DNA from 3 places in the Serratia rubidaea genome. Region 1 is predicted to be linked to each of the others. Evidence: riboswitches for the same ligand, from Rfam matches in the RefSeq annotation. Region 1 holds a riboswitch; each other region holds the start of a gene.
What was found. Region 1 has a riboswitch for thiamine pyrophosphate ahead of thiM (hydroxyethylthiazole kinase). Riboswitches for the same ligand answer to the same signal wherever they lie in the genome.
Positions count from the first base shown of each region.

Region 1 (9,344 bases):
CGCAGAAAGCCGCAGCCCACCACCCGGAAGAGGCGCTCAGCGCCGACGCGCATGGTCTGGGCTACTACCTGAAACAGCCGATCATTCTGGCGACCGCCTTCGCCTTCTTCTGCTACAACTACATCCTGTTTTTCTTCCTCAGCTGGTTCCCCGCCTATCTGGTGCAGGCGCATGGCCTGAATATCAAAGAGATGAGCCTGACCACGGTGATCCCGTGGATCGTCGGCTTTGTCGGCCTGGCGCTCGGCGGCTACATTTCCGACAAGATCTTCAACATCACCGGCAAGCTGCTGCTGTCGCGCAAGATTGTGCTGGTGGTCAGCCTGCTGGCCGCCGCCGCGTGCGTAGCGCTGGCGGGCACCGTCAGCAGCGTGATGCCGGCGGTGCTGCTGATGTCGGTGTCGATCTTCTTCCTGTATATCACCGGCGCCATCTACTGGGCGATCATCCAGGACGTGGTGCATGCCTCCCGCGTCGGCGGCGCCAGCGGCTTTATTCATCTGGTCGGCAGCGTCTCCGGCATCGTCGGCCCGATCGTCACCGGCTACATCGTGCAGCACACCGGCAAGTTCGACAGCGCCTTTGTTCTGGCCGGCGGCATCGCCGCGCTCGGCGCGCTGCTGGTGCTGCTGGTGGTGCGCGCGCCGCGCCCGCTGGCGCAGCCGCACACCTTAAAACCTTAAAAAAGAGAACGGCGCCCCGCAGCGCCGTCCGCCCACTGACCCTGGAGCACCTGATGACCACCACCACGCACGACGTCGACGCCGGCGACCCGCAACCGCTGTTAAAACGCGTCGCCAGCGCCTCCGCCATCGGCACGGCGGCGGAATACTATGACTTTTTCGCCTACGGCACCGCCGCGGTGCTGTTTTTCGGCCAGCTGTTCTTCCCCAGCGCCGATCCGCTGGTCGGCACGCTGGCGGCCTTCGCCACCTACGCGGTCGGCTTTCTGGCGCGTCCGCTGGGCGGCATTGTCTTCGGCCATATCGGCGATAAGGTCGGCCGTAAAAAGGCGCTGGTGATCACCATTCTGATCGTCGGCCTCGGCACCTTCTGCATCGGCCTGCTGCCCACCTACGACAAGATCGGCATCTGGGCGCCGATCGCCCTGATCCTGATCCGCGTGCTGCAGGGCTTCGGCGTCGGCGGTGAACAGGCCGGCGCGGTGCTGATGACCGCCGAATACGCCCCGCCCCGGCGGCGCGGCTTCTACGCCAGCTGGGTGCAGATCGGCGCGCCGGCCGGCTTTTTGCTGCCCTCCGCCCTGTTCGCCCTGCTGACCGCCCTGCTGTCGCCGGCGCAGATGCTGGCGTGGGGCTGGCGCGTCCCGTTTCTGCTCAGCCTGCTGCTGGTGATCGTCGGGCTGTTTATCCGCCTGAAGATCGACGAATCACCGGTGTTCGCCCAGATCCGCGCCACCAAGGCGGTGGAGAGCCGGCCGGTGGTGGAAGTGGCGCGCGCCTATCCGGGCCTGATCGGCAAGGGCGTATGCGCCAAACTGATCGAAGCCTGCGCGTTCGCCATGTTCACGGTGATCGTGCTGGCCTACGGCAAGGCCAACCAGCTGAGCGAAAGCATTCTGCTGGAGACGATGATCGTCGCGGTGGTGCTGGAGATTTTCGCCATCCCGCTGATGGGGCACCTGTCCGACCGGCTGGGGCGCAAACCGGTCTACATCGCTGGCGCGCTGCTGCAGGTGGTGTGCATCGTGCCGTTCTTTATGCTGCTTAACGTCGATAACTTCTGGCTGACCCAGTTGGCGATGATCGTGGTGCTGACCCTCGGCCACAGCATGTGCTATGCCCCGCAGGCGTCGTACTTCCCGGAGCTGTTTCCGACCCGCGTGCGCTGCAGCGGCATCGCGCTGATCTGGCAGATTGGCTCGCTGATCGGCAGCGGCATTCTCGGCCTGCTGGCGGTAAAAATCCTGCAGATGACCGGCGGCCACTATTACGGCCTGGCGGGCTATATGATGGTGCTGGGCGTGATCTCCGCCGTCGGCCTGTGGCTGATGCCGGAAACCGCCCCGCGGCGGCGACAGCAGGAGTATCAGGACTGGCACCACTGATCGCCCCTCCGGCGGGCGGATTTATCCCCCCGCCGTTGCACAATAATCTGCTAGTATGGTGGCATGTGAATCATTGCAGATAACCGATCGCACCATGTCTGAAAACTACAGCCTTACCAACACCTTGCCGGTGAATCAGCAAATCTACCGCTTCCTGCGGCAGGATATCGTCGACTGCACCATTGCGCCGGGCACGCTGCTGTCGGAAAAGGAGATTTCCAGCCGTTTCAGCGTGTCGCGCCAGCCGGTGCGCGAGGCCTTTATCAAACTGGCCGAGGCGGGACTGGTGCAGATACTGCCGCAGCGCGGCACCTTTGTGATGAAAATTTCCGCCAAACGCGTCGCGGACGGGCGCTTTATCCGTCAGGCGGTGGAGTGCGCCATCGTGCGCCGCGCCGCCGCCGGCATTACGCCGCCGCAGCTGGCGCTGCTGGAGCATAATCTGCAGCGTCAGGCGCTGGCGGCCAACGGCGGACAGACGCGGGAGTTCCTGCTGCTGGACGATGAGTTCCACCGCCTGCTGACGCAGATCGCCAACTGTCCGCTGGCCTGGGAAACCATTGAAACCATCAAGGCCACCATGGATCGGGTGCGTTTTCTCAGCCTGAGCGAAGTGTCGCCGCCGGAAACGCTGATCCAGCAGCACTACCGCATTTTCGACGCGCTGAAGGCGCACGATCCGGACGCCGCCGAACGCGCCGTCCATGACCATCTGCAGGAGATGATTTACTCCATCACGCCGATCGCCCTGCAAAACAGCAGCTGGTTCGAGGTCGAATAATTCCGGGGGCGCACGCCCCCCGCCGCGTGAGCCGCGTAAATGGCATTTCCTCTCAATCGCATCTATTGTTTCTCCCTGACGATACAAGTTCAGTAGTATCGTTCTTACAGTTTCAATCACCGCTTTTCGCGACGCCGGTGACCATCAGCACGACTTTCCGGCCCAGGGATTAGCTTTAACGGGAGTTCACCATGACTGATATTGCGCAGTTGTTAGGTAAGGAAGCGGAAGACCTGTTGCAACACCGCTGTACCACCATCCCCGCAGAGAATCTGTACCTGCCCGGCGGCGACTTCGTCGACCGGGTGATGATCGATAATAACCGCCCCAACAGCGTGCTGCGTTCGATGCAGACCCTGTTCAACCACGGCCGGCTGGCCGGTACCGGCTATCTGTCCATTCTGCCAGTGGACCAGGGCATTGAGCACTCGGCCGGCGCCTCGTTCGCCGCCAACCCGCTCTATTTCGACCCGAAAAACATCGTCGAATTGGCGATCGAAGCCGGCTGCAACTGCGTCGCCTCCACCTACGGCGTGCTGGCGGCGGTATCGCGCCGCTATGCGCACAAGATTCCGTTCCTGGTCAAACTGAACCACAACGAAACCCTCAGCTACCCGACCCAGTACGACCAGACGCTGTACGCCAGCGTTGAACAGGCGTTCGAGATGGGCGCGGTGGCGGTCGGCGCCACCATCTATTTCGGCTCCGAGCAGTCGCGCCGCCAGATTGAGGAGATCTCCGCCGCCTTTGAGCGCGCGCACGAACTGGGCATGGTCACCGTACTGTGGGCCTATCTGCGCAATCCGGCGTTCAAGAAAGACGGCGTCGACTACCACTCCAGCGCCGATCTGACCGGCCAGGCCAACCATATCGCCGCCACCATCGGCGCCGATATCGTCAAACAGAAGATGGCGGAAAATAACGGCGGCTACCGCGCCGTCAACTTCGGCTATACCGACGACCGGGTATACGACCAGCTGACCAGCGACCACCCGATCGATCTGGTGCGCTATCAGCTGGCCAACTGCTATATGGGCCGCGCCGGTCTGATTAACTCCGGCGGCGCCGCCGGAGAAAATGACCTGCAGGAATCGGTGCGCACCGCGGTGATCAACAAACGCGCCGGCGGCATGGGGCTGATTCTGGGACGTAAGGCCTTTAAGAAATCGATGAAAGACGGCGTGGCGCTGATTAACGCCGTGCAGGATACCTATCTCGACGACAGCGTCACCATCGCCTGACGCCGCCGCACAAGCCGGGCAGCACCGCCCGGCTTCATTCTCTCCGCCTCCCGCCGCCATGCGGCAAACTGTGATCCGTTTAAAAAAAATCGGCGTATCGCGTGTTTCCTCCGGCAAACCACACTATATTTCCGCCTTGATTCATTCAGCAGGAGAAACTGATGGATAACGCGAGCACCCTGCTCACCTTCGCCCGTGAAACGCTGGAGATTGAACTGGCCGAAGCGAAGCGCCTGCTGGCCCGGCTGGACGACAACTTTGTCCGCGCCTGCGAACTGCTGCTGAACTGCCGCGGCAAGGCGGTGATTTCCGGCATCGGCAAATCCGGCCATATCGGCAAGAAAATCGCCGCCTCGCTGGCCAGCACCGGGACGCCCGCCTTCTTTCTGCATCCGGCGGAAGCGCTGCACGGCGATCTCGGCATGATCGGCCCGAACGACGTGATGATCTTTATTTCCTACTCCGGCCGCGCCAAAGAGCTGGATCTGATCCTGCCGCTGCTGGCCGAAAGCCGGATCCCGGTGATCGCCATTACCGGCGGCAAGGCCTCGCCGCTGGCGCAGGCCGCCGCCTGCGTGCTGGATATCAGCGTCGAACGTGAAGCCTGCCCGATGGGGCTGGCGCCGACCTCCAGCGCGGTCAACACCCTGATGATCGGCGACGCATTGGCGATGGCGCTGATGCGCCAGCGCGGCTTCAACGCCGAAGACTTCGCCCGCTCACACCCGGGCGGCAGCCTCGGCGCGCGCCTGCTCAACCGCGTACACCATCTGATGCGCACCGGCGACCGGCTGCCGAAGGTACGGGAAAGCGCCGACGTGATGGCGGCAATGCTGGAACTGAGCCGCACCGGGCTGGGACTGGTGGCGGTGTGCGACGAACAGCAGAAGGTGGTGGGCGTCTTCACCGACGGCGATCTGCGCCGCTGGCTGGTACAGGGGAACAAGCTGGAGGATCCGCTAAGCCCGGCGATTACCCGTCCCGGCTATCGCCTGCCGGAACAGTGGCGCGCGGGAGAAGCGCTGGAAGCGCTGCACGAACAGCATATCAGCGCCGCGCCGGTGGTGAATGTCGAGGGGGAGCTGGTCGGCGCGCTGAACCTGCACGACCTGCATCAGGCCGGCATCGGCTGACCATCAGGGGACGGGCGCGCCCGTCCCTGCAAATTACGCTTACTGCCAGTCCGGGCTGTTTTCAAACTGCTGGCGCAGCAGCGCCTGCATATTGCTGTCCGGCTTGCCGAGCCACTGGTATTTGGCGTACTTTTTCGGGTGCGCCACCGCTTCCGGCCGATCTTCCACTTCAACCCGCACGCCCCAGGCCTGCGACTTGTCCGCCTTGAAGGCGACGATCAAAAAGTTATTGCCGCAGTCATGAGGCTTGCAGATATTGCCCACCTGATACTGCTGCCCCTGCCAGCTGACCGTTTCCGCCGGCGTCGAAGTGCCGCTGCCTTTACGCGCCCAGCCCGGCAGCCGCGCCTGCCCTTTTACCATTTGCTGCCAGCTGCTCTGGTAACCCGGCTGCTGAACCAGATCCGCCGTGGTCACCACCTGCTGGGCAAAGCTGCCGGCGCTGACGGCCAGCAGTGCGCCCAACAGCGTATAACGAAGTTTATGCATTCCTGTCATGGTCATTCTCCCTTCGAGAATCAATAAAGGCGTGGATCTCTTCAGACCACAGCAACGCGAAAAAGTTGGCTCACCACCAGGCATGAAAATGGTGCACCGGGCCGATGCCCTGGCCGACCTCCAGGCTGTCCGCCTGCTGCAGCGCGCGCTGCAGATAATCCTTCGCCGCCGCCACCGTCTGCGGCCAGTCGTCATAACGTGGACGCAGGGCGGCCAGCGCCGCAGACAGGGTGCAGCCGGTGCCGTGCGTATGGCGCGTGGCAATGCGCGGCGCGCTGAAACGCTGCTCCGCACCGCGGCTGAACAGCCAGTCCGGGCTTTCGTCTTCACTGAGATGGCCGCCCTTCATCAGCACCGCCTGGCAGCCCATCGCCAGCAGCGCCCTTCCCTGTTCGCGCATCTGCTGCTCATTGTCCGCCGGCGGGCAATCCAGCAGCGCCGCCGCCTCCGGCAGGTTGGGCGTGATCAGCGACACCTGCGGCAGCAGCTCACGCCGGATCGACGCCACCGCCTCCGGCGCCAGCAGCGGATCGCCGCTTTTCGCCAGCATCACCGTATCCAGCACCACAAACGGCGGCTGATAATGCCGCAAGCGCTCGGCGACCGCCTGTACAATGTCAGCATTGGCCAGCATGCCGATTTTCACGCTGTCGATGCGCACGTCGCTCAACACGGAATCCAGCTGCGCGGCAACAAACGCCGGCTCAATCTGATACACCGACTGCACGCCGCGCGTGTTCTGCGCCACCAGCGCGGTGATCACGCTGGTGCCGTAGGCGCCGAGCGCCGAGAACGCTTTCAGATCCGCCTGAATGCCGGCGCCGCCGCTCGGGTCGGTGCCGGCAATGGTCAATGCGTTAATACGCTTCATCATCACGCTTCCCCCTGCCAGTGGTACAGCGCGTCGAGAAACGCAGGAGTAAAACTGCCCGGTCCGCCGGCCTGCCTGCTGGCCACCGCGCCGCAGTGCGCCATTACCCGGCAGGCGGCGGCGACGTGATCCAGCCGCTCGCCCGGCAGGCTGCAAAATGCCGTCACCACTGCCGATAATGCGCAGCCGGTGCCCACCACCCGCGTCATCAGCGGATCGCCGCCGCTGACCGCCCAACTGCGCCGGCCGTCGGTGATATAGTCGGTCGCGCCGGTAACCGCCACAACCGCGCCGCTGCGCTGCGCCAGCTGCTGCGCCGCCGGCAGCGCGACCAGGGAGTCCGCCGTGCTGTCGACGCCGCGCCCCGAAGCCTGCAGCCCGCTCAGCGCCATGATTTCCGACGCGTTGCCGCGGATCGCCGCCGGCCGCAGCGCCAGCAGCCGGTGGGCAAACTCGGTGCGAAAGGTCAGCCCGCCGACCGCCACCGGGTCCAGTACCCAGGGCGTCGCGGCCTGATTAGCGGCTTCCACCGCCGCCAGCATTGACTCCGCGCGGGCGGCGGTCAGGGTGCCGATATTGATCAACACGCCATCGGCCAGACGGCTGAACTGCGCCGCTTCGGACGGTTCAACCACCATCGCCGGCGACGCGCCCAGCGCCAGCAAGACGTTGGCCGTCAGCGTTTGCACCACGTCGTTGGTCAGGCAGTGAATCAGCGGGGAATGTTGTTTGAGCAGCTGTAAGCTGGCCGCGGCCGTTGCGCCGGGCAATTCATCAGGTCGAGCGATCATAGTTCTCCCAACCGGCGTTAAGAAGGCGGGCGCCGGTCAGGACGCCAAGACTTCCCTACGCTGGTATTATCCAGATCAGGTAATACGGGTATTTCTCAGCCTTCACGCGTCGTGAAGGGCACCCCGAGTCTCCGCAGCACATCCCACAGGGATAGCGACTGCGCCCACATCATACTCCGCCCCACTCGGGATTCAAATCTTTCAACGGCATGTCGATGACGCTGGCAGAACGCTCTGCGCCGGGTAATCTTGCAATAATCTCGATAATAATATTTTTAACATCACTTAAATAAATATAATTGTGATGAATTTAGGATAAAGTCGGAGGGCTTATTTTCAGCTGACAAGAATTTTCCTTAAAACCAACAAAACGCTGTAAACAGTATTTATAAGATTAAAAAAGAGGGTAATATTAAATAACACCTTGGCTGTTCTCGCCAAGGTGTCACCGTTGTATTTATACACACAATCTTTTATTTTCAATAAAAAAGGAATTTATCATGAGAGAATTATCTAACGTTGAAGTTGAAGCGGTTTCCGGCGGCATTTTCGGTGGTATTATCGGCAATATCATCAACGCCGGCGTTGATACCCTGACCGGTATCGCAGGCAACATCGTCGGCAATATCGCCAACTCTATCGGCACCACCATTGGCCTGGGCATGGGCTTCCTGGACAAACTCGTCAACGCTTTCCGTCCGAACCGTCCTACTCAGCCTGCGCCGGACGCGCCAAGCGCAGCCGCTCGCCGCTAATTACTCACAGCCTGACGCGGATGGCGCTCAGTCGCCGTAATAACCAACAAGGATAACTAAGAGTTATGCAAAAATTAGCGCAAGGCAAAGCAATGAGCGTTATTGGCGGCGCTTGGGGATGTAAAGTCAGCCATAACGTATCGCCATCATCCTCAGGGTTGGTTTGCTACCGGACCGTAGGTTGCGTTGACAAATTCGGCAACGTCACCTCCTCCAGCAAGCCCGTAGAGCTGAATGAATGTGCGTCTGCCATTACCAAGCCGTAATTATCCCAGCCCTTTTTATCTACCTCATTTAATGTTTAAGGACAAACCATGAGAGAATTATCTAACGTTGAAGTCAATGAAGTATCAGGTGGTATCGCCGGTCTCGACGGTATCTTCGGCGGTCTCCTGGGTGGTGTTGTTGGTTCTCTCACCCAGGGCGCCGAATCCATCCTCGGCAGCATCACCAATGCGGCCAGAGGCGTAGGCAAGATCTTCACCGACGGCGTATTTAACCTTGTCCGTGGTTTCTGGGAAGGTCGTTACACCAAGTAACGTCGCCAATATCAACCGGGCCGGCAGCACCATGCTCACCGCCCGGTAACGCGTCTTATTTTAAGAGCAAATAGTTATATTTGCTCTTTTTTCTATCTCTCGCCAACGGCATGATATTCCGACATACTCAGGTGTCGACGCTGCTCGATTTCCGCGCGTCCGCCACCGAGGGAGCATGATGCAAATACGGCCATACCAACAATCCGATCGTCCCTTTCTGCGCCGCATATATTTGGCAGCACGTAAAACCGCCTTTCACTGGCGGGATACCCGCCATTACCAACCGAAAGATTTTGATCGCGCCACGCTGGGGGAAGAGATTTGGGTGGCTGAAGAGCACGGTATACCGCTGGGCTTTGTTTCCATTCACCGGGCGGAGGATTTCATCCACAACCTGTTTGTGGATCCGACCCAGCAAACGCGCGGCGTCGGCAGCGCCCTGCTCAAACAGGCGGAATCCACCTTCCGCGGCATCGGCGCGTTAAAATGCCTGATCCGTAACGAACCTGCCCTGCTGTTTTACCGGCGGCACGGCTGGCATATTGTCAGCCAGGGAGGAGAAGGCGACGACGCCTATTATCTGCTGCACAGCGCCGCCAGCTAGTCGGCCCGGCCCGCAAAATCTTCGCCATGAGGGAACCCTCTCCGCGCAGTGGTTACTCACTAT
Region 1 is NZ_CP065640.1:157,413-166,756, forward strand. It holds gene I6G83_RS00710 (MFS transporter) at 1-683, shown strand, start outside; gene I6G83_RS00715 (MFS transporter) at 737-2,068, shown strand; gene I6G83_RS00720 (GntR family transcriptional regulator) at 2,163-2,849, shown strand; gene fbaB (class I fructose-bisphosphate aldolase) at 3,041-4,090, shown strand; gene gutQ (arabinose-5-phosphate isomerase GutQ) at 4,252-5,223, shown strand; gene I6G83_RS00735 (inhibitor of vertebrate lysozyme family protein) at 5,263-5,721, opposite strand; gene thiD (bifunctional hydroxymethylpyrimidine kinase/phosphomethylpyrimidine kinase) at 5,792-6,592, opposite strand; gene thiM (hydroxyethylthiazole kinase) at 6,595-7,383, opposite strand; TPP riboswitch at 7,419-7,519, opposite strand; gene I6G83_RS00750 (hypothetical protein) at 7,884-8,138, shown strand; gene I6G83_RS00760 (hypothetical protein) at 8,453-8,677, shown strand; gene I6G83_RS00765 (GNAT family N-acetyltransferase) at 8,856-9,281, shown strand.

Region 2 (9,344 bases), 1.7 Mb from region 1:
TTTGCCGTCGAACAGCCGCAGTTTGCCGCTGAGTGCGGAGGGCATGCCCGCCAGCATCTTGATGGCCTCCAGCGCCTGCAGCGTGCCGATAACGCCGACCACCGGACCGAGTACGCCGGCGGTGCGGCAGTTGCGCTGCGGCTCCGCCTGGTCGGGATACAGGCAGGCGTAGCACCCCTGCTGGAACGGCGGGGTGATAACCAGCAGCTGCCCGCTGAAACCGACTGCGCTGCCGCTGATCAGCGGCTTGCCGGCGGCCACGCAGGCGGCATTGACCGCGTGGCGGGTCGCCATATTGTCGCTGCAGTCCAGCACCAGGTCGGCGCGCGCCACCGCCTGTTGCAGCTCCGCGCCCTGCAGGCGCTGCGCCAGCGCAATTGACTCGACCTGCGGATTAAGCGCCTGCAGGTGGCGCTGGGCCAGCAGCGCTTTTCCCTGCGGCACATCGGCGCTGCGGTAGAGGATTTGCCGCTGCAGATTGGTGAGATGCAGCTGGTCGTCGTCCGCCAGCAGCAGCGTGCCGACGCCGGCGGCGGCCAGGTACAGCGCCGCCGGCGAGCCCAGGCCGCCCAGGCCGACGATCAGCACGCTGGCGCCTTTGAGTTTTTCCTGCCCCTCGGGGCCGATATCTTCCAGCAGCAGCTGCCGGCTGTAACGCAAGAACTCGTGATCGCTGAGCATATGCTTACTCCTTGCCTTCAATCAGACGCAGCAGCTCCGCCGTGGCGGCGCGCCAGTCTGGTGCCTGGGTGATGGCGCTCACCACCGCCACGCTGCCGACGCCGCAGGCCAGTACCGCCGGCACGCGGTCGATACTGATGCCGCCGATCGCCACCGTCGGATAGGCTGCCAGCGTCGCCACGTGGCGCTTCAGCTCCGCCAGTCCCTGAGGTGCGGAGGGCATATCCTTGGTCTGAGTGGGAAAGATATGGCCGAGTGCGATATAGGATGGTTGCAGCGCTTTGGCGCGCGCCAGTTCGGCATCGTCATGGGTTGATACCCCGAGACGCAGCCCGGCGCGCTGGATGGCCGCCAGATCGGTGCTATCCAGATCTTCCTGCCCCAGATGGACGCCGTAAGCGCCGTGTTTAACCGCCAGTCGCCAGTAGTCGTTGATAAACAGCCGGGCATGGTAGCGTTTGCCGAGGGCGATGGCGGCGATGATATCGGCTTCGACCTGCTCGTCCGGCAGGTCTTTAATCCGCAGCTGGATGGTGGTGACGCCTGCCTCCAGCAGGCGTTCGATCCACATCACGCTGTCCACCACCGGGTACAGCCCGAGGCGCTGCGGCGTGGCGGGAAACGGGCCTGATATCTCAGCCATTGTTGTCCTCCTGCAGCGCGGTGGCGCTGTGATAGAGCTCGCTGCCGCGTGAGCGGAACTCGGCGGACATTTTTTCCATACCGGACAGCACCTCAATCGGCTTGGCGGCTTCCTGCGCGGCGGCGTAGTCGCGAACTTCCTGTGAAATTTTCATCGAACAGAATTTCGGCCCGCACATGGAGCAGAAGTGGGCGATTTTGCCGGACTCCTGCGGCAGCGTCTCATCGTGATAGGCGCGGGCGGTGGCGGGATCCAGCGCCAGATTGAACTGGTCTTCCCAGCGGAACTCAAAGCGCGCCTTGGACATGGCGTTATCGCGGATCTGCGCGCCTGGATGGCCTTTGGCCAGGTCTGCGGCGTGCGCGGCGATCTTATAGGTGATCAGCCCCTGCTTGACGTCCTCTTTGTTCGGCAGCCCCAGGTGCTCTTTCGGCGTGACGTAGCACAGCATGGCGCAGCCGAACCAGCCGATCATCGCGGCGCCGATGCCGGAGGTGAAGTGGTCATAGCCCGGCGCGATATCGGTGGTCAACGGCCCCAGCGTATAGAACGGCGCTTCGTGGCAGTGCTCCAGCTCTTCGGTCATATTGCGGCGGATCATATGCATCGGCACGTGGCCCGGGCCTTCGATCATCACCTGCACGTCGTATTCCCAGGCGATTTTGGTCAGCTCGCCCAGCGTATGCAGCTCGGAGAACTGCGCTTCATCGTTGGCATCCTGTACCGAGCCGGGACGCAGGCCGTCACCCAGCGACAGCGATACGTCGTAGGCGGCGCAGATTTCGCAGATTTCACGGAAGTGTTCATACAGGAAGTTTTCCTGATGGTGCGACAGGCACCATTTGGCCATGATTGAACCGCCGCGCGAGACGATGCCGGTCAGACGTTTGGCGGTCATCGGCACGTAGCGCAGCAGTACGCCGGCGTGGATGGTGAAGTAGTCGACCCCTTGCTCCGCCTGTTCCAGCAGCGTGTCGCGGAACATCTCCCAGGTGAGGTTTTCCGCCACGCCGTTAACTTTTTCCAGCGCCTGATAGATCGGGACGGTGCCGATCGGCACCGGGCTGTTGCGCAGGATCCATTCGCGGGTTTCGTGGATATAGCGGCCGGTGGAGAGGTCCATCACGGTATCCGCGCCCCAGCGGGTGGACCACACCAGTTTTTCCACCTCTTCCTCGATGGAGGAGGTGACCGCAGAGTTGCCGATATTGGCGTTGACCTTCACCAGGAAGTTGCGGCCGATAATCATCGGTTCGGATTCCGGGTGGTTGATGTTGGCCGGGATAATGGCGCGGCCGGCGGCCACTTCCTGACGGACAAACTCCGGCGTGATGTTTTCCGGCAGGTTGGCGCCCCAGCTCTGGCCGGGATGCTGCTGGCGCAGTACTTCGCTGCGGATGCGCTCACGGCCCATATTTTCGCGGATGGCGATAAATTCCATCTCCGGCGTGACGATGCCGGCGCGCGCATAGTGCAACTGGGTGACGCATTTGCCCGCTTGCGCTTTGCGCGGCTGCGGCAGATGCTCGAAGCGCAGGTGGTCCAGGCCTTCATCCGCCAGGCGCTGCTGGGTAAAGCCGGAGCTGACGTGGGCGAGCGTTTCGGTATCGTCGCGTTCCGCGATCCAGCCGGCGCGTAGCTTGTCCAGGCCGCGGTGCACGTCCAACTGAGATGCCGGGTCGCCGTAAGGGCCGGCGGTGTCGTAGACCGGCACCGCTTCGTTCGGTTCGTATTGCGGTTCGTCTTTGCTGCCGCCGATCAGGGTCGGGCTGAGCTGGATCTCGCGCATCGGCACCCGCAGGTCGGGACGCGACCCTTGCAGATAGATGCGGCGGGAGCTGGGGAAGGCGACGCCCTGAAGGTTATCGATAAACTGCTGCGCTGCTTCACGCTGTACTTTACGGGGACGCTGGTTGTTATTAGACATAGCAAATTCCTACAAGTCGGGTGAGTTGGGAAAATTGCTTGTCTGGAGCTCGGAGGGAGTAACGATGCTGGCCGATCGGCAGACGCGGGTTATGGCTCTGCCGGTGGCGATAGATTACTCTTGTTCCCTTCGCGGGTATTAGCCCGATCAGGTTCCGCGGATCCCGAATTAACGGTCTCAGCCTGGCCGACTTGATAACAAGTCTGGCGCTAGGCACTCCGACAAGAGCCCCCAGTATAGAAGGGCATTATTGTTTGCTGCAAGGGAAAGCTATTGGACCAGGTTGCCTTTTTCCGCTTCCGGTTGGTCGGGCTGCCAGGTTTCGGTGAGCAGCTGGATCAGGCGATCTTCCAGCGCGAAGCGGGCGGCCAGGGTTTCGCCGATGTCTGACAGCGCCTGATGAAACGCCAGACAGAGATCCTGATCGATCTCGGTGTCGGCATAGCGATCGTGGAACGCCATCACCTGTTCGGTATTGATCCACAGCTTGGGATAAATTTGCGTGGCGAGGGTCATTTTCGGACTACGGGCGCCCTCTACCTGCTTGATGACTCGGTCATAGATATGAAAATGCCCTGCGGAGAGATAATCCACCAGATTATGGCAAAAGTTCTCCAGCGCTTTTGCATTAAGCGGCGTATGCTTTTCTTTATTCGGCTTGATGCCGACGAGCGTGCAGTAAGCAACCAGCAACTGCTTACGCGCCTCAAGCCATTGATCAACTAATTCATTACTACCACCAACGCGCTGAGTCAGGCTTTCCAAGTGGTTGAGCATTGTTGACTCCGTAAGTAAGAAAAAGTAACGGTAAGTTATGGAAATGTAACGGTACCGATTTCTAGATTGCCAGTGAAGCTGAGGTTGTGCAACAACGATATGGAACTTGCATTAACGGGTAACGAAAAGGGCTGGTGGATCGTCAGCCATGAAAACAAACTTTGGTTACCAAACGGTGAACTGCCGTTTGGTGCTGCTGAACAATGGGGTCTGCGCGGTGAAGCGGCGCGGCAAATTGGCGAGTGGCAAGGGGCGCCGGTTTGGCTGGTGCGCCGCGCCATGCCGCAGGAGATGGGCTCGGTGCGCCAGCTGCTGGACCTGGACCGCGCGCTGTTTCAACTGGCCGGGCGCGGCGTGCAACTGGCCGAGTTTTATCGCTCGCACCAGTTTTGCGGCTACTGCGGCCATAAGATGCACCTGAGCCGAACTGAGAACGCCTGCCTGTGCGACCATTGCCGTGAACGCTATTACCCGCAAATCGCCCCCTGCGTGATCGTCGCCATCCGTCGCGATGACGAAATTCTGCTGGCGCAGCACGTGCGTCACCGCGGCGGTATCCATACGGTGCTGGCCGGTTTCGTCGAGGTGGGGGAAACGTTGGAGCAGGCGGTGGCGCGCGAGGTGATGGAGGAGAGTAATATTGAAATCAAAAACCTGCGTTATGTCTCCTCCCAGCCCTGGCCGTTCCCGCAGTCGCTGATGATGGCCTTTATGGCGGATTATCACCGCGGTGAACTGCGTCACGATCCGCAGGAGCTGCTGAATGCCGGCTGGTATCGCTACGATAGGCTGCCCCAGTTGCCGCCGCCGGGCACCGTGGCGCGGCGCCTGATTGAAGACACCGTGGTGCTGTGCCGGGACGCATGATGGACTGCCGGCGTTGGCGCTTTGGTACAACGCCCATTCTTTTGGGTATACAATAGCGCCAGCTGAATTAAGGGAGCCAATAATGACTGAGTTAAAGAACGATCGTTACCTGCGTGCGCTGCTGCGCCAGCCGGTGGATGTCACCCCCGTATGGATGATGCGCCAGGCCGGTCGTTATTTGCCGGAGTATAAGGCCACGCGGGCGCAGGCCGGCGATTTTATGTCGCTGTGCAAGAACGCCGAACTGGCCTGCGAGGTCACGCTGCAGCCGCTGCGCCGCTATGCGCTGGATGCCGCTATCCTGTTTTCCGACATTCTGACCATTCCCGATGCCATGGGGCTGGGGCTCTATTTCGAAACCGGCGAAGGGCCGCGTTTCTCATCGCCGATTACCTGCCGCGCCGACGTGGAAAAGCTGCCGCTGTTCGACCCGGAAGTCGAGCTGGGTTACGTGATGAATGCGGTGCGCACCATCCGCCGCGAGCTGAAAGGCCAGGTGCCGCTGATCGGCTTCTCCGGCAGCCCGTGGACGCTGGCGACCTATATGGTTGAGGGCGGCAGCAGCAAGGCGTTCACCAAGCTGAAAAAGATGATGTACGCCGAGCCGCAGACCCTGCACCTGCTGCTGGACAAGCTGGCGGACAGCGTGATTATGTATCTGAACGCGCAAATCCGCGCGGGCGCGCAGTCGGTCATGGTGTTCGACACCTGGGGCGGCGTGCTGACCGGCCGTGATTACCGCGAATTCTCACTGAACTATATGCATAAAATCGTCGACGGCCTGCAGCGTGAACAGGACGGCCGCCGCGTGCCGGTGACGCTGTTCACCAAGGGCGGCGGCCAGTGGCTGGAAGCCATGGCGGCGACCGGCTGCGATGCGCTGGGCCTGGACTGGACCACCGATATCGCCGATGCGCGCCGTCGGGTCGGCGACCGGGTGGCGCTGCAGGGCAATATGGATCCGTCAATGCTGTACGCCGCGCCGCAGCGTATTGAGCAGGAGGTGGAAACCATTCTGTCCGGCTTCGGCCACGGCGAAGGGCATGTGTTTAACCTGGGCCATGGCATTCATCTGGACGTGCCGCCGGAAAACGCCGGCGTCTTTGTCGAGGCGGTGCACGCGCTGTCGGCCAAATATCATCGCTGATCCCGAACGCGCCTCAGCGAAAGCGCATACAAGGAGTTGTTGCCATGATTGATACCCAGACGCTGCGCGCCGAGCAGTTACAGCGCGCCGCCGAGGTGATTCGCCAGGATCGGCTGGCGGTTGACCCGCCGGCCTTTATCGCCGGCTGCGACGTGGGGTTCGAACAGGAAGGCGCAGTAACGCGCGCCGCTATCGCGATTTTGCGCTACCCGTCGCTGGCGCTGGTGGAGTACCAGGTGGCGCGTATCGCCACCACCATGCCGTACATTCCCGGCTTTCTCTCGTTTCGCGAATACCCGGCGCTGCTGGCAGCCTGGGAACAGCTGCGGCAGAAGCCCGATCTGATCTTTGTCGACGGCCACGGTATTTCGCATCCGCGCCGCCTCGGCGTAGCCAGCCACTTTGGCCTGTTGGTTGACGTGCCGACCATCGGCGTGGCGAAAAAGCGCCTGTGCGGCAAGTTTGAGCCTTTGAGCGCCGAGGTCGGCGCCAAAAGCGCGCTGATGGACAAGGGCGAACAGCTGGGCTGGGTATGGCGCAGCAAGGCGCGCTGCAACCCGCTGTTTATCGCCACCGGGCACCGCGTCAGCGCCGACGGCGCACTGGCCTGGGTGCAGCGCTGCATGGCGGGCTACCGTTTACCCGAACCGACGCGCTGGGCGGACGCCATTGCTTCGCGCCGGCCGGCCTTCCAACGCTGGCTGGCTGCGCATCCGGAGGTGTCGCCATGCGCGTTTTAGGTTACACTGCGCCGCAGACTCAGCGAGTGAGATAAAATAATGCTCCGTAACCCAATTCATTTACGCTTGGAAAAGCTTGAAAGCTGGCAACATTTGACCTTTATGGCTAGTCTGTGCGAGCGTATGTATCCGAATTACCAGATGTTCTGCCTGCAAACCGAGTTTGGTGACCCGCAGGTGTATCGTCGAATCCTGGACTTGGTCTGGGAAACGCTGGTAGTGAAAGACGCCAAGGTCAACTTCGACAGCCAGCTCGAGAAGTTGGAGGAAGCGATACCGACGGCGGAAGATTACGATCTTTACGGCGTTTACCCGGCAATTGATGCGTGTATCGCATTAGGGGAACTGATCCATTCGCGCCTCAGCGGGGAGACGCTGGAGCACGCCATCGCCATCAGCGAAACATCAATTCGCACCGTGGCGATGTTGGAAATGACCCAGGCCGGGAAAGAAATGACCGATGAAGAACTGAAAGTTCTGCCGGCGGTTGAGGAAGAATGGGACATCCAGTGGGAAATTTTCCGCCTGCTGGCAGCCTGCGAAGAGCGCGATTTAGACCTGATTAAAGGGCTGCGCGCAGACCTTCGTGAGGCTGGCGTGAGTAATATTGGGATAAATTTAGCGCAATAAGGCAAGAAAACGTGATTTAACGCCTGATTTGTCATGCCTTAAGGCTTCACATCCGCACCCTGTCTGGTCTACATTTGGGGGGCGTAAAAAAAGTGGCTATCGGTGCGTGTATGCAGGAGAGTGCTGTCAATCGGCATATCCGTCGCACTCGATGCTTTGCAAACGATAAACACACTGTAAGGATAACTTATGAACAAGACTCAACTGATTGATGTAATCGCGGACAAGGCTGACCTTTCCAAAGCACAAGCTAAACTGGCTCTGGAATCTACCCTGGCTGCTATTACTGAGTCTCTGAAAGACGGTGATGCGGTACAATTGGTTGGTTTCGGTACTTTCAAAGTAAACCATCGTGCAGAGCGCACTGGTCGCAACCCACAGACTGGCAAAGAAATCAAAATTGCAGCGGCTAACGTACCAGCGTTCGTTTCTGGCAAAGCACTGAAAGACGCAGTTAAATAAGACCGCGTGTTGGTGAAAAGATTAAACAGGGGGGCTTTGAAGCCCCTTTTGTTTATGCGCAGGGCGCTGGCGGCCATTGGCATTGCCAGCGCTCTGAGCGCCTGCAGTTGGCATCATACCCCTCCCGCCTTTACCGCCAGCGGCTATGTGGCCGATCAGGGCGTGATTCGCCTGTGGCGTAAAGATGACGAACAACAGCGTCCGGCGGTGCTGGTGACCGTATACAGCCCCTACCGCGGCGTTGGCACCGTGACAACCCGCTATGACTATCAGCACGGCGCGCTGAGGCAAATCAAGCGTACCGACGCCGATGGCGACCGCGACTCCATTCAACTGCGTTTTACCGATGACGGCACGGTCAGCTTTATGCAGCGCCAGCTGGCGACGCGGCGTGAACCGCTGTCTGCGGACGACATCGCCCGTTATCAATATCAGGCGCGCCGCGTACTCGAGTTAAGCGATACGCTGCGGGCCGGCAAAGTGATCCTGCAGCAGGGGCGCTGGCAACAGGGCAGAGTGAAAACCTGCGCCGGACAGTGGCGCGACCCGGAGCTGGGCGACAGCGCAACGGCGTGGATTGAACGTCGGGCAAGTAACAGCGCAGGCGCGGTCAGCGTGGCCTGGCTGGAGGCGCCGGAAGGGCGTCAGCTGCTGCTGGTGGCGAACGAAGACTTCTGTACCTGGGAACCGCAGGAAGACGCGCTGTAAGAGAAGGGACAGGACGCGGCGAGCGCGCCCTGCCATGGCGCGTGATTTACTTGCCGCGCGCGATCGCGCGATAACCGATATCTTTCCGGCAGAAGCTGTCCTGCCATGCAATATCCGTCGCCAGTTGGTAAGCGCGTTGCTGTGCTTGCGCCACCGTCTCACCCAGCGCCGTCACACACAGTACGCGTCCGCCGCTGGTCACCACGTCGCCGTCTTTCAGCTGCGTGCCGGCATGGAATACCTTACCGTCGGCGCTTTCCTGCTGCGGCAGGCCGTGGATGACATCGCCGGTGCGGTAGTCGCCAGGATAGCCGCCGGCCGCCAGCACCACCCCAAGGGCAGGGCGCTCATCCCACTCGGAAGTCTGTTGGTCCAGCGTGCCTTCGGCGCCGGCCAGGCACAGCGCCACCAGATCGGAGCGCAGGCGCAGCATGATCGGCTGGGTTTCCGGGTCGCCAAAGCGGCAGTTGAACTCGATCACTTTTGGCTGACCTTCGCTGGAGATCATCAGGCCGGCGTACAGGAAACCGACGTAGGTATTGCCTTCCGCCGCCATCCCGCGCACCGTCGGCCAGATCACCTGGTCCATCACCCGCTGGTGGATCTCGTCGGTAACCACCGGCGCCGGCGAGTAAGCGCCCATGCCGCCGGTGTTCGGGCCGGTATCGCCGTCGCCGACGCGTTTGTGATCCTGGCTGGTGGCCATCGGCACCACGTGCTCGCCATCCACCATCACGATAAAGCTGGCTTCTTCGCCGTCCA
Region 2 is NZ_CP065640.1:1,833,267-1,842,610, forward strand. It holds gene I6G83_RS08405 (HesA/MoeB/ThiF family protein) at 1-681, opposite strand, end outside; gene thiE (thiamine phosphate synthase) at 686-1,324, opposite strand; gene thiC (phosphomethylpyrimidine synthase ThiC) at 1,317-3,251, opposite strand; TPP riboswitch at 3,359-3,482, opposite strand; gene I6G83_RS08420 (Rsd/AlgQ family anti-sigma factor) at 3,522-4,028, opposite strand; gene nudC (NAD(+) diphosphatase) at 4,128-4,895, shown strand; gene hemE (uroporphyrinogen decarboxylase) at 4,978-6,042, shown strand; gene nfi (deoxyribonuclease V) at 6,090-6,782, shown strand; gene I6G83_RS08440 (YjaG family protein) at 6,822-7,412, shown strand; gene hupA (nucleoid-associated protein HU-alpha) at 7,602-7,874, shown strand; gene I6G83_RS08450 (DUF1481 domain-containing protein) at 7,929-8,582, shown strand; gene purD (phosphoribosylamine--glycine ligase) at 8,629-9,344, opposite strand, start outside.
Region 2: linked by a shared signal. The riboswitch ahead of thiC (phosphomethylpyrimidine synthase ThiC) and the one ahead of thiM (hydroxyethylthiazole kinase) in region 1 are both predicted to bind thiamine pyrophosphate.

Region 3 (9,344 bases), 2.1 Mb from region 1:
ATCGCCGCCGGCAGGCCGAAGCCCATGGTGCCGAGGCCGCCGGAGGTTTGCCACTGGCGCGGACGGCGCAGCGGGTAGGCCTGCGCCACCCACATCTGATGCTGGCCGACGTCGGTGGTGACAATGGCGTTTTCATCCACGCAGCGCGCGGCGGCCAGCACCAGCCCGTAATGGCTGAGCGGATCGTCGGCGTGTGGCATGCTGAACGGGAACTCGCGCTTGAGGTCGTTGACGGTGTTCAGCCAGGCGCTGCGCGGTTGGGCGTCGATCTGCGGCAGCAGCTGCTGCAGAACCTGTCCGACGTCGCCGTGGATCGCCACCTGCGGCTGCTTCACCTTGCCCAGCTCCGCCCGGTCGATATCCACGTGAATGATTTTGGCGTTCGGGCAGAACTGCTCGGTCTTGCCGATGGCGCGGTCGTCAAAGCGCGCGCCCAGCACCACCAGCAGGTCGGCTTCCTGCAGAATAAAGTTGGTGCTGCGTGCGGCGTGCATGCCCAGCATACCCAGCGATAACGGATGGTCGACCGGCATGGCGCCCAGCGCCATCAGCGTCATGGTGGTCGGCAGATTGGCGCGTTCGGCCAGCTGCAGTGCGGCGCGGTGCGCGTCGGCGCAGATGATGCCGCCGCCCAGATAGAGCACCGGCCGCTGGGCCTGATTGATCATCGCCGCCGCCTGGGCGACGTCGGTGGGGCTGAACGCCGGCGCGGCGTCCGGCTGCGCTATCGGCGGCAGCCGATCCAGCTCAATCTCGGCGGTTTGGATATCCTTCGGCACGTCGATCCATACCGGGCCGGGGCGGCCGGACTCGGCGATGCGGAACGCATCGTGGATCACCTGCGGCAGCTCGCTGATATCGCGCACCAGATGGTTGTGCTTGGTGATTGGGATCGACATGCCGTAGGTGTCTACTTCCTGAAAGGCGTCGGTGCCGATCATCGAGGAGGGCACCTGACCGGTGATGCACACCAGCGGAATGGAGTCGAGCTTGGCGTCGGCGATGGCGGTGACCAGGTTGGTGGCGCCCGGGCCGCTGGAGGCGATGCATACCGCCGCCTTACCGGTAGCGCGCGCCATGCCCTGCGCCATAAAGCCGGCGCCCTGCTCGTGGCGCGCCAGCACGTGGCGGATGGTGGTGCTCTGGCTCAGCGCGTCATACAGTGGCAGCGCGGCGCCGCCGGGAATGCCGGCGACGGTGGTGATGCCCTGGCGTTCCAGCAGATGAACGATCAGCTGCGCGCCGGTAAAGCGTGTGCCTGCGTGAGGCGTGCCCGTAATTGCCATGTTCCTGTCCTTTCTCAAGGCCGGTGAGCTTTGGCGGGCAGGGCACTAAAACAAGAAACCCCGCCCGGTTTGCGCCGGCGGGGTTTGGGAATCGATGCGTTGATTCGGACCCTACGGCGCATTGCCGACGACCACCACCACACGCACGACGACCACCGCGGCTGGTAGCGCGGTAACTAGTAGGGTCGAAGTCAGCGAGGATGCGATCACAGGGAACCTTATCATCAGTAAAAAAATTCAGGATTTTATAAAAGCACAGGTGCGAAATTCGCACAACCGCTTTATTGCCGCAGCATAAAAAACGCGCGATAGATCACGCTTTTCCGCGGATGCCCAGCACGCGGGCCTCGGGGGCGCTGCCGTCCAGCAGCGGCTGCGTCGGGCCGTCATAATAGATGCGGCCGTTCACCACCAGCAGCGTGCGCGGGGCGATGCGCGCGGCGTCGTCCAGATTGTGCGACACCATCAGCAGCGTCAGCGCACGCTGCCGGCACACCGTATCCAGCAGCTGCAGCATCTCGCCGCGCAGCGCCGGGTCGAGCGCCGAAAAAGGCTCGTCCAGCAGCAGAATCGGCCGCTGGCGGATCAGGCAGCGAGCCAGCGCCGCGCGCTGACGCTGGCCGCCGGACAGCTGCGACGGCAGGCGCGGCAGGTGTTCCGTCAGGCCGACCTGTTCGGCGATCTGCGCCAACTGCTGTTTTTGTCGGGCGTTCAGTCTGAGGCCGGGATCCAGCCCCAGCCCGATGTTTTGCTCCACCGTCAGGTGGGCAAACAGATTGTTTTCCTGAAACAGCATCGACACCGGCCGCTGCGCCGGCGGCGTGCGGGTATGATCGGCGCCGTCAAGGCGCAGTCCGCCGCTGTCCGCGGCGAGAAAGCCGGCGATCAGGCTGAGCAGGGTGCTTTTCCCCGCGCCGCTCGGCCCGAGCACCGCCACGCGTTCGCCCGGACGGATGCGCAGGTCAAAGCGCATCGGCAGGTGTTCATACAGGTAGGTCAGTTGGTCAAGTTCTATCATCGCGGCCCGGTAAGCGTTCAATCAGGGTGAAAAGCAGGAAGCACAACAATAACAGTAACAGGGCGGTAACCGCGCCGTCATTGCTGCGATAGGCGCCGATCTGCTGGTACAGATAGAACGGCAGGGTGCGGAACTGTTCGTTGCCGAACAGCGCCACCACGCCGAAATCGCCGATTGACAGCACGCAGGCGAAGGCCAGCGCCTGCGCCAGCGGACGACGCAGGGCGCGCAGTTCGATCCAGCGCAGCCGCCGCCAACCCTGCATGCCCAGCGACAGGCACAGCGGGTTATAGCGTTCCGCCACGTCGCGCATCGGGTTCTCCAATACTTTCAGCGCATAGGGCACCGCCATCAGCGCATTGGTCAGGATCACCAGCGCATAGGGCGATTGCGGCAGCCCGACGGTGTCATTGAGCAGCAGGAAGAAGCCGGTGGCCAGCACGATGCCGGGCATCGCCAGAATCAGCATGCCGCTCAGCTCCAGCGCCTGGCCGCGGCGTGGCTGCTGGCGCAGCTTCAGCTCGCGGCTGCTCCACAGCAGCATCATGGTCAGCAGCAGGCACAGCAGGCCGGCGCCGACGGCGATACGTAAGGAGGTGAACAGCGCCTGCCACAGCGCCGGCTGCTGCAGAACGCTGGCGAGCGCCTGATTGGCGCCGTCGACCACCACCGCCAGCAGCGGCGGCAGCAGCAGCAGCAGGGCGGCGGCGATCAGCAGCGCGTCGGTCAGACGGCGGCGGCGGCTGTCCTCCGGGTTGCGCCAGCGCAGCGCCTGCGTCGCGCCCACCGGCAGCGCCTGGCTGAGCCGCTGGCTGAGCATCACCAGCCCCAGGCAGCAGACCAGCTGGATCAGCGCCAGCAGCGCGGCGTGGCTGAGATCGTAGTCATAGCTCAGCGCCTGATAGATGGCCAGCTCGATGGTGGTGGCCTGCGGTCCGCCGCCCAGCGAGAGTACGGTGGCGAAGCTGGCGAAGCAGAGCATAAAGATCAGCGCGCCGCTCGGCAGGATCTGGCGGCGCAGCGCCGGCCATTCGACAAAGCGGAACTGCTGCCAGCCATTCATGCCCAGCTGTGCGGCAAGCTGGCGCTGCTCGACCGGCACGTTTTCCAATGCCTGCAGCAGCAGGCGGGTCGCCAGCGGCAGGTTGAAGAACATATGCGCCAGCAGGATCCCCTGCAGGCCGTAAGGTGAGAACTGGTAGTCGACTCCCAGCCAGGCGCACAGCGCCGCCAGCCAGCCCTGCCGGCCGTAGACGCTGAGCAGGCCGAACACCGCCACCAGCACCGGCAGCACCAGCGTCATGGCGCACAGCCGCAGCAGGAGCGCGCGGCCGGGAAAGCGCCGGCGGTACAGCGCCCGCGCCAGCAGGATGGCGGGCAGCACCGAGATCAGCGCCGACAGCAGCGCCTGCCAGAAGGTGAAGCGCACCACGTGCCACAGGTAGTCGTCCTGCCACAGCGACAGGGCGTCGCTGTGCGGCGCGTGGCGCAGCAGCGAACCGAAGGCCAGCGCGGCCACCAGCAGAATCAGGCCGGCGGCCAACAGGCCGGGCCACAGCCAGTGGGGGATTAACGGCTGACGGCGCTTTGCCATGAACGGATCCAGTTGCCTCGCTGTTGCGCTACTTCATCCGCACCGTACTGCAGCGCGGTCTGCGGCACCGGCAGCTGCGCAAAGCCGGCCGGCAGGGTGGTCTTGATGACCGGATACATCCAGTTGCCGGTCGGGATGGCGTTCTGGAACGCCGGCGTCAGCATAAACTGCATAAAACGCTCCGCCAGCTGCGGATGGCGGCTGGCCTGCAATTTGGCGGCGACCTCCACCTGCAGGTAGTGCCCTTCGCTGAAGTTGGCGGCGGCGTAGGCGTCTTTTTTCTCTTCAATCAGATGGTAGGCCGGTGAGGTGGTGTAGCTCAGCACCAGATCGCCTTCCCCTTTCAGGAACAGGCCGTAGGCTTCGCTCCAGCCTTTGGTGACGGTGACGGTCTTCTTCGCCAGCTTCTGCCAGGCCTGCGGCGCGGCGTCGCCGTAGACTTTCTGCATCCACAGCAGCAGGCCGAGGCCCGGGGTGCTGGTGCGCGGATCCTGGTAAATCACTTTCCACGGCCGGTCGCTTTCCACCAGCTCCTTCAGGCTCTGCGGCGGGTTTTTCAGCGTGTTTTTGTTGTACACGAAGGCGAAGTAGCCGTAGTCGTAAGGGATAAAGGTGCTGTCCTGCCAGCCGCCGGGCACGCTCAGCGAGGTGGTATCCACCGCGCTGGCGGCGAACAGTTTGGTCTGGCGCGCCGCCTGCAGCAGGTTGTTATCCAGCCCCAGCACCACGTCCGCCTTGCTGTTTTTCCCTTCCATCCGCAGACGGTTGAGCAGCGAGACGCCGTCTTCCAGCGCCACAAACTTCAGCTCGCAGCCGCAGTCGGCCTCAAAGGCCTTTTTGATCGCCGGGCCGGGGCCCCAGTCGGCGGCGAAGGAGTCATAGGTGTAAACCGTCAGCGTTTCTTTCGCCAGCGCCGGCGCGGCGGCCAGCAGCAACAGGCAAGGCAGGAATTTCTTGATCACTTTGCACTCCTGATAGTTAGGGCAGCAAAGGCATCTGAGGGGCTCCAGGGGAGCCGGGGGGCTGCACTCAAATCCCTCCGCCGGTATTAGCCGGTTCAGGTTCGACGGGTCTGCTCTCAGCGAAAACCGTGTTCCGCACCCCGTTGAGACGGCGCTATTGTAAAGAGTTAGCGCCGCTGGCGAAAGATGCTTATGCCTCCGGCGGCGCGAACCAGGCGGATTTGAAGTCGAACCAGCCCAGGGTGTTCATCCGCACGCCGCGCATGCTGCGCTGGCCGTGCAGCTGCAGCCAGTGGTGGAACAGCGGATGCAGCTGATGCTGGCTGACCAGACGGCGGCAGAATTCCGCCAGCGGCAGGCGGTTGTCGCGCCACAGCGCGGCGTCCTGCGCCAGATCCTCACTCATACAGTGTTGCAGCAGCGGCAGCTCATACAGGGTGGCGAACAGCGAGAACTCCAGCGGCAGCGTGAAATTGGCGCTGCCGAGCCACAGATCGCTCTGCGCCTCTCCCCGGTGCCAGACGTCGTAATCGACGACATTGACCGTCAGGGCCACGCCGTGCTGCGCCAGCAGCGGTTCCAGCGCTTCGCGGATGGCGTGAAACTCCGAGTGTTCGCCGTAGTAGGTCAGCGTCAGCTGTTGCAGCGCGGCGGGCTTGGGCCGTTGGTTCAGCTCGCGGTTGTGGTGCCAGCGCGGCAAAATGCCGTAGGCCGGCGACCAGTAGCGCTGGCTGACCGGCCCGGAATGGTTCAGCAGGGCGATGGGGTTGAGCAGTTCGCACAGCCAGCTGCGGATGTCCGGATCGTCGCCGACGGGTGAGCGGCGGTCGAACAGCAGAAAGTAGCAGCCTTCCTCCAGCCGGCTTTCCAGCTCGTTTTTACCGGTATCGTCAGCCTGCAGCTGCACGCCGGAGTGCATCAGCTCTTCGGTGATGTCCGGCAGTACCCAGATATTGACCTCGTCGATCAGCGCGCGATAGCCGAAGTAGTCGTCAAACGCCTGGATCTTCAGCTGGCTCTGCTGGTTGCGCACCACGCTGTACGGCCCGGTGCCGATCGGATGCCGGGCAAAGTCCGGCAGGCTACGCCACTCCTGCGGCAGAATCATGGCCGGCACGCTGCCCAGCAGCCACGGTAGCCAGTAGTCGGGGCTGTGCAGATGCACGTCAATGACATGGGGCGTCGGCGAGTCGACGCGCGCGATATGCGCAAACAGCGGCTGCGACGTCAGGCGCGTCAGACTCTGGATGACGTCCTCCATCTCCAGCTCGCGCCCGTGGTGAAAGTGGATGGCGGGGCGCAGATAAAAGCGCCAGTGCAGCGGCGTCAGCGCCTGCCAGTGGTGAGAAAGGTCGGATTCCAGTTCCCCGTTTTCCTCATTTATCCGCGTCAGGCCGCTGTAAATTTGTCGGGCCAGGTGGGTTTCCGAGCGGCGCAGCGCCGAGCCGGGCAGCAGGTTGGACAGCGGGCGGTAGTAGAGCACGCGCAGAATGTGTTTTCCCTGACGGAAGCTGCGCCCCAGCTGGGACAGCAGCATCTGGCGCACCACTTTTTTATCGCCGACCAGCTGCACCAGCTGGTCAATGCGGTCCTGTTCCAGCAGCGTCTCCGCCCGTTGCTGCTGCAGCGCCAGTCCGGTGTAGTGAAACTCCAGCCGCGAACGCTTGCCGCGTCCGGCCTCTGCCTGCCAGGTCAGCCAGCCCTGCTGCTGCATGGCCCCCAGCAGCGAGCGCACGTGGCGGCGCGAACAGCTGAGCGCGTCGGCCAGCTCTTGCAGCGTGGTATCGCGGGTTTCGCCCTGGCAGCGCTGCCATAGGCGGATAAACTGCTGTTGCAGGCGTGGCGTAGACATAAAAGGGGAACTCTCCGGCAGTAAACCGACAATTTATCTTTCCCTATATTACGCCGATAATTTCCCCAGATGAAAGAGAGGAGGGCGAGCTTATGAACGTTTTGTTGTCGAAACAGTTTTATCAGCGCTATTTCGCCGCCGTTCGCCGCCAGCACGCCGACTGGCTGACCCGGCTGGTGCCGGAGCAGGTCAGGCTGGAGATGTTGTCCCACGTCACCCAGTGGGATATGCCGACGCTGAGCGACGAAGCCTATCGCAAGCGCCTCTGATCTTATCCTGCTATCCGTGGGTTTTCAGACCCGGTCTGAAAGCCCGGGGAAACCAAGTGTTTCTGAGTAATGGTGCTTTTCACCAGCCAGTGGGGCGACCCACTGGCATTTTTATTTGCGTCGGGTGATTGCCGTGCTCAGACGGTAATTTTACTATTCGTGGGTTTCTTCTACGCTGATTTTTTTACTGCGCCGTTTTCGCCTTGTTCCGGGATGCCGCTATGAATAACCGTTGGTCGCTACGCCGCTTTAACCCCGTTTTCGCCGCGTTCCTCGCCGTCGCCTTTCTGGCCGGCATCGCCGGGGCGCTGCAGACGCCGACGCTCAGCCTGTTCCTGACCTCGGAAGTCAAAGTGCGGCCGCTGTGGGTCGGGCTGTTTTATACCGTCAATGCGGTAGCCGGCATCGTGGTGAGCTTTATGCTGGCCAAACGCTCGGACACCCGCGGCGACAGGCGCAAGCTGATTTTAGGCTGCTGCCTGATGGCGGTGGGCAACTGCCTGCTGTTCGCCTTTAACCGCGACTACCTGACGCTGATCACCGCCGGCGTGCTGATGGCGGCGCTGGCCAATACCGCGATGCCGCAGATTTTTGCCCTGGCGCGTGAATATGCCGACAGCAGCGGCCGCGAAGTGGTGATGTTCAGTTCGGTGATGCGCGCGCAGCTGTCGCTGGCCTGGGTGATCGGCCCGCCGCTGTCGTTTATGCTGGCGCTGAATTACGGCTTTACCACCATGTTTCTGATTGCCGCTGGGATCTTCGTCGTCAGCGCGCTGCTGGTGGGGTTCTGCCTGCCTTCGGTGCCGCGCGAGGCGCAGACCGGCAGCCTGAATGTGACGCCAATCGCGCCGCCCAGCGCCTGGCGCAACCGCGACGTGCGCCGGCTGTTTATCGCCTCGACGCTGATGTGGACCTGCAACACCATGTATATCATCGATATGCCGCTGTATATCACCCGCGATCTCGGGCTGCCGGAGCGGCTGGCCGGTATTCTGATGGGCATCGCCGCCGGGCTGGAAATTCCGGCCATGCTGCTGGCGGGCTATGTGGTCAAGCGCTTCGGCAAGCGCCGGATGATGCTGTTCGCCGTCGCGGCGGGGCTGCTGTTCTATCTCGGACTGACGCAGTTCAGCGTGAAACCGGCGCTGATTGGCCTGCAGCTGTTCAACGCGATCTTTATCGGCATTATTGCCGGCATCGGCATGCTCTATTTTCAGGATCTGATGCCGGGACGTCCCGGCGCGGCGACCACCATGTTCACCAACAGTATCTCCACCGGCGTGATTCTGGCCGGGGTGCTGCAGGGGGCGCTGGTGGAGAACCTGGGCCATTACGCGGTGTACTGGCTGGCGACGGCGCTGGCGGCGCTTTCCTGGTGGCTGTGCGCCCGCGTGCGGGAGGTTTAATGACTATTTTGGTTAACATTGATGTAAATCATTGAGAACATTACCCCATCGCCGCAAGCTAAATGGACACTAGGCGCCGGTGCCGCAGGATGAACGCCGCGCCTTTCCATTGAACTTCGTGGGTATGTTATGGATAAACTAACGCCGCTCAAGCCTGTTCCCTCCCTGATTGCCGTTGTCGTCACGCTGCTTATCTGGTTTGTCATTCCGGTGCCTGAAGGCGTCGAACCCAATGCCTGGCAGCTGCTGGCGCTGTTTATCGGCACCATTATCGCCATTATCGGTAAGGCGATGCCGATTGGCGCGGTATCGGTGGTCGCCATCGGGCTGGTGGCGGTTACCGGCGTCACTAACCCCGGTAAGCCGGGCGCGGCGCTCGGCGATGCGTTGAGCGGTTTTTCCAACCCGCTGATCTGGCTGATCGGCTTTTCTATCATGATCTCCCTCAGTCTGAATAAAACCGGGCTGGGCGGGCGTATCGGCTATTACTTTATCTCGCTGTTCGGTAAAAAGACGCTGGGCATCGCCTATGCGCTGACGCTGGCGGAAACCACGCTGGCGCCGGTGACGCCGAGCAACACCGCGCGCGGCGGCGGGATTATTCACCCGATCATGAAGTCAATCGCTGACAGTTTCGGCTCCAGCCCCGGGCTGAACACCAGCGGCAAGATCGGCCGCTATCTGGCGCTGGTTAACTACAACATCAACCCGATCACCTCGGCGATGTTTATCACCGCCACGGCGCCGAACCCGCTGGTAGTCAGCCTGATCGCCAAAGGTACGCACGACAGTGTGGAGCTGAGCTGGGGCATGTGGGCGCTGGCGGCGCTGGTGCCGGGCCTTTGCTCGCTGATCGTGATGCCGCTGGTGGTGTATTTCCTCTATCCGCCGGAAATTAAAAGCACCCCGGATGCGCCGGACTTTGCCAAACGGCAGCTGCAGGCGCTGGGGCCGGTG
Region 3 is NZ_CP065640.1:2,260,314-2,269,657, forward strand. It holds gene ilvB (acetolactate synthase large subunit) at 1-1,286, opposite strand, end outside; gene ivbL (ilvB operon leader peptide IvbL) at 1,398-1,511, opposite strand; gene thiQ (thiamine ABC transporter ATP-binding protein ThiQ) at 1,600-2,304, opposite strand; gene thiP (thiamine/thiamine pyrophosphate ABC transporter permease ThiP) at 2,291-3,898, opposite strand; gene thiB (thiamine ABC transporter substrate binding subunit) at 3,874-4,860, opposite strand; TPP riboswitch at 4,915-5,013, opposite strand; gene sgrR (HTH-type transcriptional regulator SgrR) at 5,051-6,712, opposite strand; gene sgrT (glucose uptake inhibitor SgrT) at 6,805-6,981, shown strand; gene I6G83_RS10465 (MFS transporter) at 7,203-8,387, shown strand; gene I6G83_RS10470 (DASS family sodium-coupled anion symporter) at 8,517-9,344, shown strand, end outside.
Region 3: linked by a shared signal. The riboswitch ahead of thiB (thiamine ABC transporter substrate binding subunit) and the one ahead of thiM (hydroxyethylthiazole kinase) in region 1 are both predicted to bind thiamine pyrophosphate.